One region of the Streptomyces sp. 17_S59 genome, then DNA from elsewhere that is predicted to be linked to it. Evidence: riboswitches for the same ligand, from Rfam matches in the RefSeq annotation. Region 1 holds a riboswitch; each other region holds the start of a gene.
The links. A riboswitch is a leader RNA that binds a small molecule or an ion and turns the genes downstream of it on or off. The one in region 1 is predicted to bind cobalamin.
Positions count from the first base shown of each region.

Region 2: it holds a riboswitch for cobalamin, as region 1 does, so the genes downstream of both, nicT (Nickel transporter NicT) here and metE (5-methyltetrahydropteroyltriglutamate--homocysteine S-methyltransferase) in region 1, are expected to answer to the same signal.
Region 3: it holds a riboswitch for cobalamin, as region 1 does, so the genes downstream of both, AC1Z4A_RS21570 (ribonucleoside-diphosphate reductase subunit alpha) here and metE (5-methyltetrahydropteroyltriglutamate--homocysteine S-methyltransferase) in region 1, are expected to answer to the same signal.

Region 1 covers NZ_JBXOWD010000001.1:7,130,898-7,135,915, reverse strand. Annotated here, with positions in the region: gene metE (5-methyltetrahydropteroyltriglutamate--homocysteine S-methyltransferase) at 35-2,359, opposite strand; cobalamin riboswitch at 2,531-2,673, opposite strand; gene AC1Z4A_RS32045 (hypothetical protein) at 2,771-3,013, opposite strand; gene aceA (isocitrate lyase) at 3,226-4,518, opposite strand; gene AC1Z4A_RS32035 (cation-translocating P-type ATPase) at 4,810-5,018, opposite strand, start outside.
Region 2 covers NZ_JBXOWD010000001.1:6,356,016-6,361,033, forward strand. Annotated here, with positions in the region: gene AC1Z4A_RS28765 (FAD-dependent monooxygenase) at 1-1,207, shown strand, start outside; cobalamin riboswitch at 1,277-1,494, shown strand; gene nicT (Nickel transporter NicT) at 1,524-2,657, shown strand; gene AC1Z4A_RS28775 (hypothetical protein) at 2,667-2,864, opposite strand; gene AC1Z4A_RS28780 (sensor histidine kinase) at 3,070-4,233, opposite strand; gene AC1Z4A_RS28785 (response regulator transcription factor) at 4,226-4,981, opposite strand.
Region 3 covers NZ_JBXOWD010000001.1:4,735,902-4,740,919, reverse strand. Annotated here, with positions in the region: gene AC1Z4A_RS21585 (aspartate/glutamate racemase family protein) at 1-298, opposite strand, end outside; gene AC1Z4A_RS21580 (DUF3311 domain-containing protein) at 544-813, shown strand; gene mctP (monocarboxylate uptake permease MctP) at 810-2,450, shown strand; cobalamin riboswitch at 2,804-2,943, shown strand; gene AC1Z4A_RS21570 (ribonucleoside-diphosphate reductase subunit alpha) at 3,115-5,018, shown strand, end outside.

The DNA of each region.
Region 1 (5,018 bases):
GACCGGCGCCGGAGCGCCGGTCCGGGCCCACGCGTCAGGAGGCCGTGCCGTCCAGCTCCTTCCGCACCGCACGGGCCGCCGCCACCAGGTTCTCCAGGGAGGCGCGGACCTCGGGCCAGCCGCGGGTCTTCAGGCCGCAGTCGGGGTTGACCCACAAGCGGTCGGCGGGGATCGCGGCCAGGCTCTTCCTCAGCAGGTCCGCCGCCTCGGCGGCAGTGGGGACGCGCGGGGAGTGGATGTCGTAGACGCCGGGGCCGACCTCGCGCGGGTATCCGGCGGTGGCCAGCTCGCCGGTGACCTGCATGTGCGAGCGGGCGGCTTCCAGGCTGATGACGTCGGCGTCGATGTCGTCGATGGCCGTCAGGATGTCGCCGAACTCGGCGTAGCACATGTGGGTGTGGATCTGGGTGTCCGGCCGGACGCCGCTCGTGGCGAGCCGGAAGGACTCGGTGGCCCAGGCGAGGTACGCCGCGTGGTCGGCGGCACGCAGCGGGAGGGTCTCGCGCAGGGCGGGCTCGTCCACCTGGATCACCGGTGTCCCGGCGGCCTCCAGGTCGTTCACCTCGTCGCGCAGGGCGAGGGCCACCTGCCGGGCGGTATCGGCGAGCGGCTGGTCGTCGCGGACGAAGGACCAGGCGAGCATGGTGACGGGCCCGGTGAGCATGCCCTTGACCGGGCGCTCGGTGAGCGACTGGGCGTAGCGGGTCCAGCGGACCGTCATCGGCTCGGGGCGGGAGATGTCGCCGGCGAGGATCGGCGGGCGGACGTAGCGGGTGCCGTAGGACTGGACCCAGCCGTGCCGGGTGGCCAGGTAGCCGGCGAGCTGCTCGGCGAAGTACTGCACCATGTCGTTGCGCTCGGGCTCGCCGTGCACCAGCACGTCGATGCCGGTCTTCTCCTGGAAGGCGATGACCTCGCCGATCTCCGCCTCGATGCGCTTCTCGTAGGCCTGGGTGCCGATGCGTCCGGCGCGCAGGTCGGCGCGCGCCGTGCGCAGCTCGGTCGTCTGGGGGAAGGAGCCGATCGTGGTGGTGGGCAGCGGCGGGAGCCCCAGGTGGGCGCGCTGGGCCGCCGCGCGCTCGGCGTAGGGCCGGGAGCGGTGTGCGTCGGCGTCGGTGACGGCGGAGGTGCGGGCGCGTACCGCCGGGTCCCGGGTGATGGCCGAGCCCGCGCGGGAGGCGAGGTCGGCGCGGTTGGCGGCGAGTTCGGCGGCGATGGCACCGGTGCCGTGCGCGAGCCCCTTGGCGAGGGTGACGGCCTCGTGGGCCTTCTGGCGGGCGAAGGAGAGCCAGCGGGCGATCTGTCCGTCGATCTCGCGCTCGGCCGTGGCGTCCAGGGGGACGTGCAGCAGGGAGCAGGAGGCGGCGACGTCGACCCGGTCGGCGAGGCCGAGGAGGGTGCCCAGGGTGGCCAGCGACTTCTCGAAGTCGTTGATCCACACGTTGCGCCCGTTGACCACGCCGGCCACCAGGCGCTTGCCGGGCAGCCCGCCGACGGCCGCGAGGTCGTCGAGGTTGGCGGCCGCGGAGCGGGTGAAGTCGAGGGCGAGGCCGTCGACGGGGGCCTTGGCCAGGACGGGCAGGGCCTCGCCGAGGCGGTCGAAGTAGGAGGCGACCAGCAGTTTCGGGCGGTCGTCGAGGGTGCCCAGCTCGCGGTAGGCGCGGGCGGCGGCGTTCAGCTCGGCCGGGGTGCGGTCCTGGACCAGCGCGGGCTCGTCGAGCTGGACCCATTCGGCCCCGGCGGCCCGCAGGTCGGCCAGCACCTCCGCGTAGACGGGCAGGAGCCGGTCGAGGAGGGTCAGCGGCTCGAAGCCGGGGGCGACGCCGGGCGCGGGCTTGGCCAGCAGGAGGTAGGTGACCGGGCCGACGAGGACGGGGCGGGCGGCCAGGCCGAGGGCGAGGGCTTCCCCGAGTTCGGCGACCTGCTTGGTGGAGTCGGTGGTGAAGACGGTGTCGGGGCCGAGTTCCGGGACCAGGTAGTGGTAGTTGGTGTCGAACCACTTGGTCATCTCCAGCGGCGCCGCGTCCTGGGTGCCGCGGGCCATGGCGAAGTAGCCGTCCAGGGCGTCGGCTTCGACGGCCGCGCGGTGCCGGGCGGGGATCGCGCCGACCATGACGCTGGTGTCCAGGACGTGGTCGTAGTACGAGAAGTCGCCGGTGGGCACCTCGTGGATGCCTGCGTCGGCGAGCTGCCGCCAGTTGGTGCGGCGCAGTGCGGCGGCCGTCTCCCGGAGGGCGTCGGCGGTGACGCGGCCCTTCCAGTAGCCCTCGATCGCCTTCTTCAGCTCTCGGCCCTGGCCCTGGCGGGGGTAGCCGTGCACGGTGGCGCGTGCTGCCGCGGCTGCGGACTTGCTGGTCACGGAACTCTCCTTCGCGAGTTTCTTCCGGAACCCCGGTGCACGAGGAGGGCGCGAAGGGACGACGGGCCGGCCGGGACACCACCGTCGTGCGTGCCCGTCCGCCGTGTACGCCGACCCGCCCTCGAGGTCACCGGGATTGCCGCGCGCGAACGCTCGCACGCGGGCAGCGGCAGGTCTTCGGACTCGCGGGCACGTCTGCCGGGGCAGACACCTACTGGCCGTCGCTTCCCGGACCCGCCCGGGCCCAGTGCGTATGACGGCGGTCGTTCCCGCTCACCGCTGCGGGGCAGTCCCGGATTCCCACCGGGTTCCCTCTTGCGACGCATCCCGCCTGGCGGACGGGGCGAACCGGCTGCACCGGCCACCCTAGAGGGAGAATCCCGTTCTCGAACAGGGTTGTTCATATGTCGGTCACATACCCGCGTCACACAGGTCCTCGCCGGGGCGGAGGCACTGGGCAGCACTCAGCAGCCCCTCGACGACCTCGTCCATCCCGATGCGCTGCTCCACCCGTTCCAGGTCGGGGACGTGCGCCCGGGTGCTCACCCCGGGCGGGGCTGCGAGGAACAGCTCGCCGGGCTTGAGGAGGACGCAGTGAGCGGACGGGGGCGGACAGGGGGACCCGGGGTCCGGGGCACTGGGCTGCCAGGGCACGGAACTCTCCTTCGCGAGTCACGTCACGGGCGGCCCCGGTTCGCCACGACGGTCCGGCCCCGCCGTGGCGAACCGGCTGCGTCCCCCAGGTTGAGGGCATGCCGGGCTCTCAGGCCCCAAGCCGTTGCCGGACGAGGTGGTGGGCGTAGGCGTCAGTGGTGAAGAACGCCGGATGCCCTCCGTAGGGACGTGAACCAGGCGGGCGGGCGCTCCTAGTGGAACTGCTCCTCCTCGGTGGAGCCGGTCAGCGCGGTGGTCGAGGAGGCCGGGTTGACGGCGGTGGAGACGAGGTCGAAGTAGCCCGTGCCGACCTCCCGCTGGTGCTTGACGGCGGTGAAGCCGTGCTGCTGGGCGGCGAACTCGCGCTCCTGGAGGTCGACGTAGGCGGTCATGCCGTGCTCGGCGTAGCCGCGGGCGAGGTCGAACATGCCGTGGTTGAGGGAGTGGAAGCCGGCGAGGGTGATGAACTGGAAGCGGTAGCCCATGGCGCCCAGTTCCCGCTGGAACTTGGCTATCTGGTCGTCGTCCAGCGCGGCCTTCCAGTTGAAGGAGGGCGAGCAGTTGTAGGCCAGCATCTTGCCGGGGTACCGGTGGTGGAGCGCCTCGGCGAACTCGCGGGCCTGGGCCAGGTCGGGGGTGCCGGTCTCCACCCAGATGAGGTCGGCGTACGGGGCGTAGGCCAGGCCGCGGGCGATCACGGGCGCCATGCCGTTGCGCACCTGGTAGAAGCCCTCCGCCGTGCGCTCCCCGGTGCAGAACTGCGCGTCGGTCTCGTCCACGTCGCTGGTCAGCAGGTTGGCGGCCAGGGCGTCCGTACGGGCGACGACGAGGGTGGGCACGTCGGCGATGTCGGCGGCGAGGCGGGCGGCGTTGAGGGTGCGGATGTGCTGGGAGGTGGGGACGAGGACCTTGCCGCCGAGGTGGCCGCACTTCTTCTCGGAGGCGAGCTGGTCCTCGTAGTGGATGCCGGCCGCACCCGCGGCGATCATCGCCTTGGTCAGCTCGAAGGCGTTGAGCGGGCCGCCGAAGCCCGCCTCGGCGTCCGCGACAATGGGTGCCAGCCAGTCGGTGGTGTCACCCGCGCCCTCGGCGGTGGCGATCTGGTCGGCCCGCAGCAGCGCGTTGTTGATGCGACGCACGACCTGCGGCACCGAGTTGGCGGGATAGAGGCTCTGGTCGGGGTAGGTGTGCCCGGCCTGGTTGGCGTCGGCGGCGACCTGCCAGCCGGACAGGTAGATCGCCTGGAGGCCGGCCTTGACCATCTGCACCGCCTGCCCGCCCGTGAGCGCGCCGAGGGCGTGGATGTAGTCGCGCTCGTGCAGCTGCCGCCACAGGCGCTCGGCCCCGCGGCGGGCAAGGGTGTGCTCCTCGCGGACGCTGCCGGACAGCCGGATCACATCGTCCGCGCTGTACGTCCGCTCGATGCCCTGCCAGCGGGGGTCGGTCGCCCACCGCCGGGCGAGGTCCTCGGCGGTCGTCCGGTTGCCCGTCGCTGCCTGTGCCATGACTGTCTCCTGGGATCGGTGTGGGAGCAGTGGTCGGGGGTCCGGGGCTCCTGCCGGGCATGTGAAGGGCAGGGAATTTCCCCCGGAGTGCGGCCCGCAGTGCCATCGGTGGTGAGCGGAAGCGGAGGAATCCGGGCCTGCGGGCCGCACGACGACTCTGGCAGTGGCACTGAGTGCCATCAAGTGTGGCTCCATGCCAAGTGTTGCGAATCTTCCGGGCACGTTCTGCCAAGTCTGCGAAGACGCACGCCGGTTGGGTGGCACGAGGGCCTGCCCGTCTCCCACGAGGCGTCACCGGCCCCCGCCGCCCTCCGGCACCAGCCACGCCTGCAGACGCATCGCCGCGTACCCGAGCGCGAATGCGGCGCACACGAGGCCCGCGTCGGGCAGGGCCGGGGGCCGGGTGCCCAGCAGTTCGCGCAGGAGCGGCACGTACGCTCCTGCGATCTGCAGGGCCAGCGCGGCCGCCAGCGCCAGGAGGAGGAAGGGATTGGCCAGGG
Region 2 (5,018 bases), 770 kb from region 1:
CGTCGTGGGCGGCAGCATCGCGGGCTGTGCCGCCGCACTCGCCGCGACCCGCGCCGGAGCGGACGAGGTCGTGGTCTACGAGCGGGCGGCCGGCGCGCTCCAGGACCGGGGCGTCGGCCTCGCGATCCACAACGACCGCTACGCCGAGCTGGAGGCGGCCGGATATGCCGACGCCGCCATGCCATGGGTGCCCCTCACCCGGCGCACCTGGATCACCCGCGACGGCGAGGAGCGCGCCGGACGACGGCTGGGAGCCGTGCCGTTCCCCTTCCGCTCCTACAACTGGGGCGCTCTGTGGCAGGAGTTACGCGCACGCATCCCCGCGTCGGTCGAGTACCGCCAGGGCGCGGCCGTCGAACGGGTCCTGCCCGAGCCGGACGGGGTCACGCTGTGCCTCGCCGACGGGACGACGGACCGCTGCGACCTGGTCGTCGGCGCGGACGGCTACCGCTCGGTGGTACGGGCGGCCACGAGCGCCACCGCGCCCGCCTACGCCGGCTACCCGGCCTGGCGCGGCACCGTGCCCGCCGAGGCGCTGCCGGAGCCGCGCTCCGCCTGGCCCGAGGGCGAGGCCGCGAACATCGCCTTCCCCGGCGGCCACATGATCGTCTACCGCATCCCCGGCCCGGGCGGCACGGGCGTCTCCGCCAACTGGGTGCTGTACACCTCCGCGCCGCCCGGCACCGCAGCGGCCCTCCGCGACCCGACGAGCCTGCCGCCGGGCAGGGTCACCGACGACCTGCTGGCCCACCGGGCCGCCGTGACCGAACGCTGCTTCCCGCCCTACTGGCGGGACTTCGTCGCCTGCACGCCCCGGTCCACGGCCGCCGTCCAGCCCCTGTACGACCTGGCCGTGCCGCACTACGGCGAGGGCCGCATCGTGCTCGCCGGGGACGCGGCCGCCGTGGCCCGCCCCCACACCGGCAGCGGCGCCGCCAAGGCGCTGCAGGACGCCACGGTCCTGGAACGCGTCCTGCGGTCCGCCGGCACCTGGGCGGAGGCGGTGCAGGCGTACGACGCCGAACGCACCCCGAGCGGCCGGGCCCTGGTCCGGCTCGCGCGCCGGCTCGGCCGGGCGCAGGTCCTGGCGACGCCCGACTGGCACACCATGGACCAGGCCGCCCTGGAGCGGTGGTGGCGGGAGGCGTCCGACGGCGAGCGCGGCTTCGGCGGCGAGCGCCTCGGCGCCCCGACCGGCCCCTCCTGACGTGCACGGACGGCTTCCTGCGAAGAAGTGGCACTTGCCACTCTTTTCCCCCGGCGGCGGGCCGGGACGTTAAGGTGGCCCGGCCGTGGTGATCGGGAAGACCGGTGCGGACCCTCGTGGTCCTATTCCGGAGCGGCCCTCGCCACTGTGACCGGGGAGTTACCGTCCCGGCCGCGTGCCCCACCCACGGGCGCGCGGAGCCACTGGCGCCGTCCGGCTGCCGGGAAGGCGGGACGGTCGCGTGTGTACCCGTAAGCCAGGAGACCGGCCACGGCATCTCACAGAACATCCACGAGGTGCTGGAGCGTGACCCCGAATGACCCTGCCCACCCCCACCCCCACCACCGGCAGTTCTGCCGGAACTGAGCCCTCCGCGCTGCCCGCCTTCCGCTGGCAGCGCCAGGACACGATACGGACCGCCGGCCTGCTGGCCGTCGTAGCCGCCCTGCACGTCGTCGCCTTCGGCGTGCTCTTCCTGCTCGTCGTCCCCCACCACTACACCGTCGACTCCAAGGTCTTCGGTGTCGGCCTCGGCGTCACGGCCTACACCCTCGGCATGCGGCACGCCTTCGACGCCGACCACATCGCCGCGATCGACAACACCACCCGCAAGCTGATGGCCGACGGCAAGCGCCCGGTGTCGGTCGGCTTCTGGTTCGCCCTCGGGCACTCCAGCGTCGTCGTCCTCCTGACGCTGCTGGTGGCCGGCGGCACCCGGCTGGCCGGGACGCTGATGGACGAGGAGTCCACCACCCACCAGACCCTCGGCGTGGTCGGCACCACCGTCTCCGGCGGCTTCCTCTACCTCATCGCCGCCCTCAACCTCGTCGCCCTCGCTGGCATTCTGCGGGTCTTCCGCGCGATGCGCCAGGGCCGCTTCGACGAGGCGGAGCTGGAGGAGCACCTGGACTCGCGGGGCTTCATGAACCGCATCCTCGGCCGGCTCACCCGGTCCGTCTCCCGGCCCGGGCAGATGTACCCGCTCGGCTTCCTCTTCGGCCTCGGCTTCGACACCGCGACCGAGGTCACGCTGATGGTGATGGCGGGCAGCGGGGCCGCGGCCGGCCTGCCCTGGTACGCGGTCCTGTGCCTGCCGCTGCTGTTCGCCGCCGGAATGAGCCTGTTCGACACGCTCGACGGCACGTTCATGAACTTCGCCTACCAGTGGGCGTTCTCCAACCCCGTCCGCAAGGTCTACTACAACCTCACCATCACCGGCCTGTCCATCGCCGTGGCCTTCCTCATCGGCACGATCGAGCTGGTCGGGGTCCTGCACGAGAAGATGGACCTGACGGATCCGGTGACCGGCTGGATCGCCGGACTCGACCTCGACAACGTCGGGTTCGTCATCGTCGGGCTGTTCGTGGTGGTGTGGGCGGCCGCGCTCGCCTACTGGCGCATCGCCAAGGTCGAGGACCGCTGGGCGGTGCGTGCCTCTGCCCGCCGCTAGGGCCGTGCGTTAGGGCCGGGCGCAGCCGCGGGTCGCGCACTCCTTGCGCACGCTGATGACGGGGAGCTTGTTGCCCGCGGACTCCTCGCTGACGACGACGGGGGACGGGCCGCCGCAGGTGAGGCACGTACGCGACGAGGGGTCCCGCTCCCGGTCGATCGTTGCGGCGATCCTGCGCAGTGGGTCGGCGGTGTCGTCGTCGGGCATGGGCCATCCCGTTCGCTTCGGCGGTTCCCGCTCCGCGCGGCCGGAGGGGTGGGTGCATCGTGGCGCACGACGCGTGATCACGTCAGCGGGTTGGGGGGTGACCACCCTTTGGGTGGGGGGTCTTTCCCCCACCCCGCCCCTTCCCGCAGCTTCCGATATGCGGCTCCGCCGCAGGGCGGGGGCTCCGCCCCCGGACCCCCGCTCCTCAAACGCCGGAGGGGCTGAAATTGCCCCCTGGTTCGGGAAAGGGCGGGATCGGGGAAAACTCCAGCGGCAGCACCACCTCGAAGCGGCACCCGCCCCCAACGTTCCGCACCGACACCGCACCCCCATGCGCCTCCACGATCCCGCGCACAATCGCCAGCCCCAACCCCGCACCCCCCGTCCGCGTCCGCGCCTCCGACCCCCGCCACCCCGTGTCGAACACCCGCGGAAGGTCCTCCTCCGGGATGCCGCCGCAGCCGTCCGTGACGGAGAGGACGACCGTGTCCTCCTCCTGCCGCGCGGCCACCGTCACCGTCCCGTCGGCCGGCGTCCGGCGCACCGCGTTGACCAGCAGATTGCCCAGCACTCGCGTCATCTCCCCGCCGTCCGCCTCGACCGGTACCGCGTCGACGCCGTCGCCCGTCAGCCGGACGCCGCGCTCGCGGGCCAGCGGGCCGACCCCGGCCAGGGCGTCGTCCACCAGGTCGTACGCCGAGATCCGGGCCGGGTTCAGCGGCAGCGCCCCCGCGTGGATGCGGGACAGCTCGAACAGGTCGCCGACCATGGAGTCGATACGGTCCACTTCGGTGCGGATGCGGCGGAGGTAGCGCGCGGGGTCCTCGGCCACGCCGTCCTCCAGTGCCTCGGACATCGCCCGCAGCCCGGCCAGCGGGGTGCGCAGGTCGTGCGAGATCCAGGCGACCAGCTCGCGGCGCGAGGCGTCGAGGGCACGTTCGCGCTCCCGGGACTCGGCGAGCCGGGCCCCGGTCGCGGCCAGCTCGCGGGAGAGCGCGTCGAGTTCGGCCGTGGCCCCGCCGCCGGGGGCCGCGAACGTGCCGTCCTCGCCGAAGGAACGGGCGGCGCGCGTCAGGGCGTTGCTGCGGGCCACCACCCAGCGGCCGAGCAGCAGCGCCGTCGCGAGCGAGACCACGGCGGCCATCGCGCACACCGTCGTGACGACGGTCAGGTCGTGCGCGGAGAGGAACATGGCCCGGGCCACGGCCAGCGTCCCGGCCAGCATCGCGGTCACCGACACCACGGCCACCACGGCCAGGGACACCGCGACCGACCGGCGGCGCAGCACCCGCAGGGCAACGGCCCCCAGCAGCCCGGCCGCCACGGCGCCGAGCAGGGCGTAGCAGGCGATCAGCAGCACGTCACGCACGGCCGTCCGGCCCCGTTCCGTCCGTCCCTGCTCCGTCCGCCGCGGGCGGGTCGAAGCGGTAGCCGACGCCCCACACCGTCCGGATCAGGCTGGGCCGGGCCGGGTCGTCCTCGACCTTGGCCCGCAGCCGCCGCACGTGCACCGTGACGGTGGACACGTCCCCGAATTCCCAGCCCCACACCTCGCGCATCAGTTCCTCGCGCCCGCAGGCCCGCCCGGGGTGCCGCAGCAGGAACGCCAGCAGGTCGAACTCGCGCACGGTAAGGGCCAGTTCGGTGCCGTCCCTGGTGGCGCGCCGGGACGCCGGATCCAGGGTCAGGCCGGCGGCCCGCAGCGGGGGCGCCGCCCCCGGACCGGCCGCCCCGGCCGCGCGGGCGCGGCGCAGCACGGCCGCCACGCGCAGCACCAGCTCCCGGGGCGAGAAGGGCTTGGTGACGTAGTCGTCGGCGCCGACCTCCAGGCCCAGGATGCGGTCCTCCTCGTCGCCGCGCGCGGTGAGCATGACGACCGGCACCGGACCGTGCTCGCGCAGCCTGCGGCAGACCTCCAGGCCGTCCATGCCGGGCAGCATCAGGTCGAGGACGACGAGATCGGGCCGCGCGGCCGTGGCCCGGTCCAGCGCGGCGGGACCGTCGGCGGCCCGGTCGACGGTGAAGCCCGCCCGGCCGAGATAGCCGGCCACGACCTCGGCGACGGTGGGGTCGTCGTCGACCACGAGCACACGGGCGGGGGGTGTCTGCTGCTGCATCCCGCAAGCCTCGCATCCTCGCGGGGAAACACCGTCC
Region 3 (5,018 bases), 2.4 Mb from region 1:
CGAACGCCCTCCGGTACACCGGTCCGTCCATCAGATAGCGCGTACCCAGCACGCCCACTCGCCCGTACCCTTCGCGCGCCGCGCGGTCGGCGATGACCTCGGCGATGTGCAGGCCGGGAAAGGCGAGTTCCGGGCCGGGCCGTTCAAGTGCCTGATGGGCGGTGTTGTCCGGGCAGACGAAGAAGTCAGCACCGGCCCGGGCGAGCCGGCGCACGCTCTCGGCAAGGGTGGAGCGGATGGCGTCGTGGTCTCTCTCGTCCAAGGCGGGCATGCTGCGGGCCAGGGCGATGAAGTCCATTGTCACGTCGGGGTGTTCATGGGGACCGAGTTCCGCGAATCCCTCACGGCAGAAGGTCCGGAAGCAGAGCGCCGCTCCCTCCGCGCTGTGAGCCAGGATGCCCGGGTGCTTCGTGGTGTTCCTTCCCGCCGTCGCCGCACCAGCGTTGCCATTCCGATATGCGGATGGGGGGTGACGTCCGGAGGCTCCCTCCCCTAGATTTCCTGCGCATTACGCAAGTGATCGCGCAGGGACGGAGCCACCGCATGTCGGAACCACCCGAGCAAACACCCGAGTCCAGCCGCAAACCGGTGGTGACCGTGCCCCTGGTCGTCGCGGGCGTATGCCTGGCCATACCGTTCGTGGCGATGCTGTGGGTCGGCTCCTACGCCCGGCTCACGCCGTCCTTGATCGGCATCCCCTTCTTCTACTGGTACCAGATGCTGTGGGTCGTCATATCGACGCTGCTCACGGTCGTGGCCTACCTGATCGTGCGACGGCACGAGCGTCTGCGCAGGGGTGGTGAGCAGCGGTGAAGGACGGCGTCAACGGCGTGGCTCTCGCCGTCTTCATCTTCTTCTTCCTCGCCGTCACGGTCATGGGCTTCATGGCTGCGAAGTGGCGGCGGGCCGGGACCGCAGAAAACATTGACAGCCTCGACGAGTGGGGGCTGGGCGGCCGTTCCTTCGGCACTTGGGTGACCTGGTTCCTGCTCGGCGGCGACCTCTACACCGCGTACACCTTCGTGGCCGTGCCGGCGGCCATCTACGCGGGCGGTGCGGCCGGCTTCTTCGCCGTGCCGTACACGATCCTGTGCTACCCGCTGGTCTTCACCTTCCTGCCCCGCCTGTGGTCGGTGTCCCACCGGCACGGGTACGTCACCTCGTCCGACTTCGTCCGGGGCCGCTTCGGCTCCCGGGGGCTGTCGCTCGCGCTCGCGCTGACCGGCATCCTCGCGACCATGCCGTACATAGCGCTGCAATTGGTCGGCATCCAGGCGGTGCTCGATGTGATGGGCGTCGGCGGCGGGGCGGACGCGAACTGGTTCGTGAAGGACCTGCCCCTGCTCATCGCCTTCGGCGTGCTCGCGGCCTACACCTACTCGTCCGGCCTGCGCGCCCCCGCACTGATCGCATTCGTGAAGGACGCCCTGATCTACATCGTCATCATCGTGGCGATCATCTACATCCCGATCAGGCTCGGCGGCTTCGACCACATCTTCGCGAAGGCGGGCGAGGCCCTCTCCGCCAAGAACCCCGCCACCGGCAAGCCCCGCGGCTCCCTGGCCACCGGCCCGCAGGCGCAGTGGGCGTACGCGTCGCTCGCGCTCGGCTCGGCGATGGCGCTCTTCCTCTATCCGCACTCGGTGACGGCCGTCCTCTCCAGCAAGGGCCGCAACGTCATCCGGCGCAACACCACCATCCTGCCGCTGTACTCCCTGATGCTGGGGCTCCTGGCGATGCTGGGGTTCATGGCCATCGCGGCCGGGGTGAAGGTCAAGAACGGCCAGCTGGCGATCCCCCAGCTGTTCGAGGACATGTTCCCCGACTGGTTCACGGGCGTGGCCTTCGCCGCGATCGGCATCGGGGCGCTGGTCCCGGCGGCGATCATGTCGATTGCAGCGGCGAATCTCTTCACGCGCAACATCTACAAGGACTTCATCAGGCCGGACGCCTCGCCGGAGCACGAGGCGAAGGTCTCCAAGCTGGCGTCGCTGCTGGTGAAGGTGGGCGCGCTGGCCTTCGTCCTCACCATGGACAAAACGGTCGCCATCAACTTCCAGCTGCTCGGCGGCATCTGGATCCTCCAGACCGTCCCTGCCCTGGTCGGCGGCCTCTTCACCCGCTGGTTCCACCGCTGGGCGCTGCTGGCCGGCTGGGTGGCGGGCATGGCGTACGGCACATGGCGGGCGTACGAGACGCCGAGCGCGACGCAGGACCACTTCGGCAACACGAACGTGATCCCGCTGATCGGGGAGAAGGGCTACATCGGACTTACGGCTTTTGTGTTCAATGTCCTCGTAGTCGTGATCATGACTTTTGTCCTCAAGGCGGTGGGCGCGCCGGACGGCGTGGACCAGACGAAGCCGTCGGACTACACGGCCGACGCGGGCGACCCGGGCGTCGAGCCGGAGCTTCCCCCGGCCACGGCGGGGGCGCCCGCGGCGCACTGAGGGGCGCAGCCCGCACCCGCTCCCCGAGCCGGGGGCTTCGTCCAGAGAAATGTCGTCAGACAAATACCGTTCGTCCCGGAACGCCGGACAGGCTGGAATGATCCAGTCCGTCCGGCGTTCGGCGCTCCCCGGGCCGATCACGGAGGCGTCGGGAGAACGCCGCAGCGACCTCCTCGCGGCCCCGGGACACCCCTCCCGGACCCGTCGCCCGAGCCCCCCTCCCAGGGCCCCTCACGCCCCCTCCCAGGCCCCGCGGCGCGCCGCCCCCAACACCCCACCGCAGCACCCCGATAGCACATTCCGCAACCGCTTCATGACGGCCCGACACAACATGTGGGGGTGCCTCCGGAGCCCAGCACTAGATGTATGCTCGTCTCCGCTGTCGTCGCAGGGGAATCCGGTGGAAATCCGGAACTGTCCCGCAACGGTGTATGTGTGCGCATATACCCAGTGCACCTGAAGTCCGACGACCTGCGGACAGCGCGCCCACCACCCGAGCCTGCCCCGGCTCGGCCATGGGCGTTGAATTCGTCCGGGCCTCGCGGGTTGGGCCGGCGGACGCCTACGAGGCATGCCCTGGCACACCCAGGAGACAGGCATGCCCGTATGCGACCGTCGAGCACTCCCGAGCGGCCCACCCGACCGAGCGAGGGAGAGCCCCACCGTGACCATCGCGCCCGCGGATCCATTCTCAGGTCCCGTCTCAGCGAACACGGAAGCGACCGACGGCCCCGGGACCGCGCTGCTGCGCGCCCTGACCGACCTCACCGCCGATCTGCCCGCCACCGACCCGGGCAAGGTCGCCGCCGCCGCCCTGCGCGGCCGCAGCGCGGCTGCGGACGAGGCGGAGCTGCGCTCCCTCGCCACCGAGGCGGCCGCCGGCCTGATCGCCGAGGAGCCCGAGTACTCCAAGCTCGCCGCCCGTCTGCTCACCCGCGCCATCGCCGAGGAGGCGGCCGGCCAGGGTGCGACGTCCTTCTCCGCCTCGGTCGCCGTCGGCCACCGCGAGGGCCTCATCGCGGACGAGACCGCCGCGTTCGTGGCCACCCACGCCGAGCGCCTCGACGCCCTGGTCGACCAGGCCCTGATCGACGGCGCCGACGACCGCTTCGGCTACTTCGGCCTGCGCACCCTGCACAGCCGCTACCTGCTGCGCCACCCGATCCACCGCGACGTGATCGAGACCCCGCAGCACTTCCTGCTGCGCGTCGCCTGCGGCCTCGCCGAGGACCACTCGGAGCGGGCCCTGGAGGACGTCGCGGAGCTGTACCGGCTGACGAGCACCCTCTCGTACCTGCCCTCCTCCCCCACGCTCTTCAACTCCGGCACCCGTCACCCGCAGATGTCGTCCTGCTACCTGCTGGACTCCCCGCTGGACGAGCTGGACTCGATCTACGACCGCTACCACCAGGTGGCGCGTCTGTCGAAGCACGCGGGCGGCATCGGGCTGTCGTACTCGCGCATCCGCTCGCGCGGCTCGCTGATCCGGGGCACCAACGGTCACTCCAACGGCATCGTGCCGTTCCTGCGCACCCTCGACGCCTCCGTCGCCGCCGTGAACCAGGGCGGCCGCCGCAAGGGCGCCGCCTGTGTCTACCTGGAGACCTGGCACGCCGACATCGAGGAGTTCCTGGAGCTCCGCGACAACACCGGTGAGGAGGCCCGCCGCACCCACAACCTCAACATCGCGCACTGGATCCCGGACGAGTTCATGCGCCGTGTCGAGACGGACGCGGACTGGTCGCTCTTCTCCCCGGCCGACACCCCGGACCTGGTCGACCTCTACGGCGACGAGTTCGACGCCGCGTACCGCACGTACGAGGCCGAGGGCAAGGCCGTCAAGACCATCCCGGCGCGGGTGCTGTACGCCCGGATGATGCGCACCCTCGCGCAGACCGGCAACGGCTGGATGACCTTCAAGGACGCCGCCAACCGCACCGCCAACCAGACGGCCGAGAAGGGCGCGGTCGTCCACTCCTCGAACCTCTGCACCGAGATCCTCGAGGTCACCGACGACGGCGAGACCGCGGTCTGCAACCTGGGCTCGGTCAACCTCGCGCAGCACCTCGGTGCCGACGGCGAGCTGGACTGGGAGAAGCTCGACCGTACGGTCCGTACGGCCGTCACCTTCCTCGACCGCGTCGTGGACATCAACTTCTACCCGACCGAGCAGGCCGGCAGCTCCAACAGCCGCTGGCGCCCGGTGGGCCTGGGCCTGATGGGTCTGCAGGACGTCTTCTTCCGCCTGCGCCTGCCCTTCGACTCGGCCGAGGCGAAGGAGCTGTCCACCAAGATCTCCGAGCGGATCATGCTCGCGGCGTACGAGGCCTCCGCCGACCTCGCCGAGCGGCACGGCCCGCACCCGGCCTGGTCCGCGACCCGCACCGCCCGCGGCGTGCTGCACCCGGACCACTACCCCAACGCCGTCGCCGCCTGGGAGGACCGCTGGGAGGCGCTGCGCGCCCGCATCGCCGAGGTCGGCATGCGCAACTCGCTGCTGCTCGCCATCGCCCCGACGGCGACCATCGCCTCCATCGCGGGCGTGTACGAGTGCATCGAGCCGCAGGT